2 regions of the Halobacillus sp. ACCC02827 genome follow, and region 1 is predicted to be linked to the other one. Evidence: riboswitches for the same ligand, from Rfam matches in the RefSeq annotation. Region 1 holds a riboswitch; the other holds the start of a gene.
The links. A riboswitch is a leader RNA that binds a small molecule or an ion and turns the genes downstream of it on or off. The one in region 1 is predicted to bind lysine.
Positions count from the first base shown of each region.

Region 2: it holds a riboswitch for lysine, as region 1 does, so the genes downstream of both, dapA (4-hydroxy-tetrahydrodipicolinate synthase) here and QRD89_RS13685 (Na+/H+ antiporter NhaC family protein) in region 1, are expected to answer to the same signal.

Region 1 is NZ_CP128168.1:2,574,291-2,577,713, reverse strand. It holds gene QRD89_RS13695 (bifunctional metallophosphatase/5'-nucleotidase) at 1-825, shown strand, start outside; gene yunB (sporulation protein YunB) at 884-1,651, shown strand; lysine riboswitch at 1,706-1,889, shown strand; gene QRD89_RS13685 (Na+/H+ antiporter NhaC family protein) at 2,024-3,423, shown strand, end outside.
Region 2 is NZ_CP128168.1:3,508,194-3,511,616, reverse strand. It holds gene QRD89_RS18405 (branched-chain amino acid aminotransferase) at 1-170, shown strand, start outside; gene dapA (4-hydroxy-tetrahydrodipicolinate synthase) at 632-1,525, opposite strand; lysine riboswitch at 1,655-1,832, opposite strand; gene QRD89_RS18395 (methyl-accepting chemotaxis protein) at 2,079-3,423, shown strand, end outside.

The DNA of each region.
Region 1 (3,423 bases):
TATTCCTCCATCGATGTCATTATCGGCGGACATACCCATCACTTGTTCAAGACAGGCGAGATCGTGGACGGATCATTATTAACGGCCGTAGGAAAGCACGGAACGCATCTTGGTGAAGTGATGATTGAATGGGACAATGATACCCATACGCTTGTAAATAAAGAAGCCTATGCCGTTCCGACGGAGCATTTAGGCAAGGACAAACAGACAACGGATGATCTGCTTCGTATAAGAAAAGAAGCGATGGATCACTTAAACACACCTGTTACAAGGTTGAGAGAGCCTCTTCACATCACATGGTTCAAGGATAACGAATTAATGACAAGTCTTACGGACCAATTAAGGGAATGGACATCATCCGATATCGCGATGTTAAATGCGGGGGTCCTTCTTGATCATTTACCGGCGGGGGAAATCACGTACGAAGAGGTCCACCGCATCTGCCCACACCCGATGAATCCCTGCAGGGTCGAGCTTGAGGGCGATAAAATAATGGAAGTGATCCGGGCTGCCCATACGAAAGAATTGATGGAAACCAAATTGAAAGGTCTGGGCTTCCGTGGAGAGGTAATCGGGAAAATGGTCTTTTCCGGAGTGGACATTAATGTACGGAAGGCGTCCAACGGGGAGCTTCAGGTGACGGATGTTACTTTCGACGGCCGTCCGCTTGATCCTGATAAAGTCTATCGTTTCGCTACAGCGGATACGTTTACTTTCGGTCGATTCTTTCCTGAGATCGCCTATGCCTCAGAGAAAAAGTATTATATGCCGGAACTGCTGCGTGATCTGCTGTCTGAAGCGCTTCAGACATACGGGAGTCCGTGAGAATTATTCAAATAAAACCCTTCTCGCCTACATATAGATAGGTGAGGAGGGTTGTTTCATGTCTAAGAAAAGAGTGACGGGCGGGTCGTCGATCGGAAAACGGGTCGTCATCAGTCTACTGTTTTTCGCTGTATTCACAGCCCTAAGCCTATGGTTTATAAACAGGGGAGTCACGCCCGCACTTGTAGATATTGCTGAGACGAAGGCGCAGCAGCTGGCGAGGGATGCAATCAATGAGGCGGTCAGTAAACAAATAGCCGAAGACCTTCAGTTCAATGATCTTGTAAAAATGGAGCAGGATAACCAGGGAAACGTCGTTTATATGGGATGGAATTCCGTCATGGTAAACCGTGCTTTGCGTGACACCACGATTCGGGTGCAGAATTTCCTGAAGCGGATGGAGCTTGGAGAGTTACCGATGGAGGATACCTCACTCGAGCCGTCCATCGATCCGAATATGACGGCAGAGGAGTTAGGGGAGCAGCCGGCCACTTTGATTGAAGTGCCGGTAGGGCTTGCCACAGGAAACAGTCTGCTTGCAAACCTTGGCCCGAAAGTTCCCGTGCAGCTCAGGGTGATCGGCGACGTTCAGTCTCAGGTGAAAAGTAAAATTACGGAATATGGTTTGAATGCCGCCTTGTTTGAGATTTCCATCCATTTTGAAGTAAGTCTCCGAATCGTTATCCCGTTCTCTACGGAGACAACGGTCGTAAAGAACGATATTCCGATAGATACGGCGACTATTTTAGGAAAGGTTCCCAATTTCTACAGCGGTGTAGACGGTCAGGACCCATCTTTTTCCTATCCAATGGATCCCTTGCAATAATGCATATCTACTGGTAGAATGGCTAAGAACTGAATATGCGTGACCTTATCAGATCGGTGAGGTAGAGGCGCAGACATCATGAGTAGTCAATGGGAGTATGACAAGCGAGGATCATTGGTGAAGGGGGTGTCTGCCGAAGTGTAAGACAGCGAGTCGGGCTGTTTAACGCTGGTGTACATCTGAACAGGAGATACACTGTCATGCATGCTTTTTGGGTGCATGGAGCGCTACTGATCGAAATGGAGGATAATCCAATTGCCGCTGAGGCAGTGGTAGATTATTTTCTATCATTGTCTTTTTTTATTCCTCAATTTTAATCCACAGTAGCCTTCCAAATCCCGTTACACCATTAGATTAACGGAGGGGAACCACATGGAAGGAACGATCTATTCATTAATTCCAGCTATACTTATGCTTATCCTTGTCCTTGTTACAAGGAAAGTCATCCTATCCCTTGGTATAGGGATCATTGTCGGAGCATTCATGCTTACACAAATGGACATTGGAGCCGGTATCGGCTTGATTTGGTCCATCTTTTCCACTATTTTCTACAGTGAAGGTGCACTTAATTCAGGTAATATTTACCTGCTGTCTTTTTTACTTTTACTAGGAGTTACCACTGCATTTATGACAGCCTCCGGAGGCAGCAAGGCATTCGGAAAGTGGGCGGTGAAGCGGATCCGTACACGTCAGGGTGCTACACTCGTACCTGCTCTGCTCGGCATTGTTATTTTCATTGATGATTACTTCAATGCACTTGCTGTCGGGCAGGTGGCAAAACCGGTGACGGACAGGTACCGCGTCTCAAGAGCAAAACTGGCCTATTATATCGATTCGACTTCTGCACCAATCACGGTTATTTCTCCCATATCCAGCTGGGGAGCATATATCATCGGTACCATCGGTAGTATCCTTGCGGCAAATGAAATTACCGAATATGGTGCTTTTGAAGCGTTTGTTTTGATGATACCAGCGAACTTATACGTTTTCGCAGCTTTACTTCTCGTATTCCTGACAATTTATATGCGCCTTGATTTCGGGCCGATGCGCAGTCACGAAATCCGTGCGCAGAAGACAGGAGAGCTCACGAATCCGGAAAAGGGTGACATTCCAGGAGACCTGAATGACGAATTCGAAGAGCACAATAATGGGAAGATTTCGCACTTGATTCTGCCGATTGTTGCGCTTGTCGTCGGTACGGTAGCCATGATGTTCTACACAGGTATTCAGGCAACAGAGGGAAGCGCCACACTGCTTGATGCTTTTGCTAATACGAATGTAAACATTTCCCTGTTCACCGGAGGTTTGGTCTCTGTATTGGTTGCAGGCGGTCTTTACATCAGCCAGCCTAAACCGAAATCAGGGCTTGGCCACGTATTTACAGAAGGACTCAAAGCTATGCTTCCGGCTATCTATATCCTGGTCTTCGCCTGGATGATCGGGGATGTCATCAGCCAGCTTCAAACAGGAGAGTTTTTGGCAAATCAATTTACAGAGGCAAGCATTGATATTGCTTACCTGCCTTTAATCATCTTCTTATTGTCCGGCTTTATGGCGCTGTCTACCGGTACATCTTGGGGAACGTTCGGTATCATGCTCCCGATCGCAGGAGAAATAGCAGCTGTTACCGATCCGTCCATGATTCTACCGGCCTTGTCCGCGGTTCTTGCCGGCTCCGTTTTCGGTGACCACTGTTCACCGATCTCAGATACGACCATTCTTTCTTCTACCGGGGCAGGTTCTAATCATATCGATCACGTCATGACCCAGCT
Region 2 (3,423 bases), 930 kb from region 1:
GAACGGCTGCCGTCATCTCTCCTGTCGGGGAATTGAACTGGCTCGGTAAGAAAATGGTCATCAATGATCATGAAATCGGCGAGCTGTCCCAGAAGCTGTATGACACGATCACCGGAATCCAGCGCGGCCGCAAGGAAGATACGGAAGGCTGGACGGTCACGATCGACTGAAAAGACTTTCCAGCTTCGTTTGAATAGTATGCATAGAAGAGAGCCTCCCAATGGTGTGGAAGGCTCTCTTTTTGTTGGAGGAGGGACAGGAAGGGGAAAGCTGCTCTTCCGGCGACTCACCTGTGGCTATGTTTCTCTTTTCTTTTGGATTGGACTAGTATCTTACTCTGTAACCCCAGCCATAAAAGCACAGAAGGCAGCAAGGTAACGAATAAAGGGTAGTTCGGTCCTTGCCAGCCTAAGATGTACAAAAAAGGTAATTTAAAAATAAAAGAAGCAACATCCATGAAAGACTGCATCTCATTGTGGAAGGACTGACTACACTCAATGGTCCTATCCACCCCGCTCTGATCATTCTTAATTTTTATCCCGTACGCTGCTAAACGGACCATCACCTATTTTAACGGGTTAAAAAAGAGGAAGGCGTGCTCCTATCCAGAGAGCACGCCTTCCTTTATTCTTTATGATGCCATTCGTTCGTCTTGTCTGATCGTGCTTACTATATCCAAAACACGCTTGCTTTCTTCCTGCGTCAAAGGCAGCAGAGGCAGGCGGACGCCTCCGACCTGGACGCCGAGAGCGTTCAGGGCTGCTTTCACCGGTGATGGACTCGGTGCGGAGAAGATGGCGTGCATGACCGGGAGCAGCTTCTGGTGAAGCGTTGCTGCGAAGGCGCCGTCTCCTTCACGGTAGCTTTGGATCATCTGCTGCATTTCTTTTCCGATGACGTGGGAGGAGACGGAGACGATACCTGTCCCACCGATGGCAACGAACGGCAGCGTGTTGCCGTCTTCTCCGCTGTAGACGGAGAAGTCCTCCGGCGTTTCGCGGATGATGGTCGTCGCCGCATCGAGATCGCCGCTCGCTTCTTTAACGGAAACGATGTTGTCGATCTTAGATAAGCGGATGATCGTTTCCGGTTCCATGTTGACGACGCTTCTTCCCGGAATGTTATAAAGCATGACCGGGAGGGAAGTCGCTTCAGCGATGGTGCGGAAATGCTGATACATCCCCTCCTGAGACGGTTTGTTGTAGTAAGGGACGACGAGCATGACGGCATCCACGCCGGTCTGTTCTGCTTCCTTCGTCAGCTCTATAGATGCTCGTGTGTTGTTGGATCCTGTTCCTGCGATGACCGGAACACGTCCGTCGACGACTTCCACAGTGAAGCGGAACAGGGACAGCTTCTCCTCTTTCGTAAGCGTCGGAGATTCTCCGGTCGTTCCTGCGATGACCAACGCATCCGAACCGTTGTCGATCAAATGGTCGATCAAAGCACGTGTCGCTTCATAATCAATATTCTCATCGTTGTCGAACGGGGTTACCATTGCTGTTAATACTTGGCCGAAATTCATAACCTCACACCCTTTAGTAAGTTTTTTTAAATACAGACCGAGGCATCAGGACCATTCAGCGCAGTAAATAAACAAAAACGGCAGCAACGAGGGAATCGCTGCTGCCGTAGAAACTTTGTATCCGTTCCTGCGTAAGATAGCCCTCCATATAGTCTCCTATATGACAGTCCTGCACTTCTTCAGTATCAGAACCAGCTTCAGGAAGATGAGATTCGAGAAGCTTCGGCAATTTCCCCTTTCCGCATCGATCGTCAGAGCTCATTCTCCTCCGTATGCGTACTGATGTCATTGCACCTCTATCCTTACTCCAAATAAAATTTGAAATAAGAAAATATTTAGTTAGCTTGATCGTAACAAAAATTGTCCTCAAATACAACACGAACGATGAAAATTCCAAATCTTCGACAATGTTTTTGCACATTGGCTTATGCCGACCTGCGCATGGGATAGGAGGAACTACATAAAAAGGTCCATCAACCCGATATAAAAGATAGATAACTATAATAAAAAAGGGGACCTGGTTTCAACGATGAAAAGTATAAGAGGAAAGATTTTGACGGCCTTCTCAGTGGTCATTTTATTGACGGTTTTGCTCGCGAGTTTCAACTATTTCGCTACTTCAAGGACGAACGAGAATACGAAGGGGATCGTCGACCGTGAACTGCCGCTGTTGATCCTCGATGAGAAGCTCGCCTATAACTTATCACAGAAGGTAGCTGCAGCCCGTGGGTATGTACTCTTTAACGATGACGCATACAGGGAAACCTTTGAAGCGTATTCGGAAGACAGCATGAAGATGCAGAAGGATCTCCTGGACCGGACGGACTCCGATGACATCAGGAAGCTTGTCACGGACAGTATTGAATGGGAAGGGACTGTGCGGACAGAGGTGTTTGAACGGTTTGACGACGGTCGGGAAGAGGAAGCCCTGAAAGCGCTCGAAGATACGGTTACTCCGGTAAGTAATGAATTGATAACCATCTATGAAGAAGCCTCTATTCGTAGAGAAGGAGAAATCCAGGAGATGGGATCTAACGTGTTGGAAAGCGGCGCGGCTATGATGTTCTGGGGATTGATTATCTCTGCGGCAGTCATCCTGGTCGGACTCCTTTTCGCATGGATGATGGCGAATAACCTCTCCAGGCCGATCAAACGTGTGGCAGAACGGATGCGTCACCTTGCGGGCGGCGACATCAGTAAAGGGGATCTGGAAGTGAAGAGCAAGGATGAGATCGGGGCGCTTGCCGGTGCGATGAATACGATGCAGGCGGCCTTGAAGGAAGTGATCGAATCGGTTTCCCTGACCTCCGACCGTGTCACGGTGCAAAGCAGAGAGCTTGATCAGGCATCGGAAGAAGTGAGGGAAGGAAGCGTGCAGATCGCCTCGACGATGCAGGAAATGTCTTCCGGAGCAGAGTCCCAGGCGGACGGTGCTTCCAGTCTGGCGGAACAGATGCGCACCTTCACAGATAAAATTGCGGTTGCGGATGCGAACGGCGGGCACGTGTCGCATTCGTCTTCTCAAGTACTCGAGCTTGCAGAAGGAGGTCGGGAGCAGATGAAGGCAGCGATCGGCCAGATGCACAGGATCGATACGATTGTGAAGGATTCGGTCGAGAAAGTGAAAGGCCTCGATAGGCAGTCTCGGGAAATTTCCAAGCTTGTCCAGGTCATTGAAGCGATTGCGTCTCAGACGAACCTGCTGTCGTTGAATGCGGCGATTGAAGCCGCCCGTGCGGGTGAGCACGGCAGAGGCTTTGCCGTCGTTGCGGATGAGGTGAGGAAACTTGCAGAGCAGGTCACTGCTTCTGTCGGTGATATTACCGATATCGTGGAAGGCATTCAGACGGAATCCGGGCAGGTCGTCCAATCCTTGGAAGAAGGATATACCGAAGTGG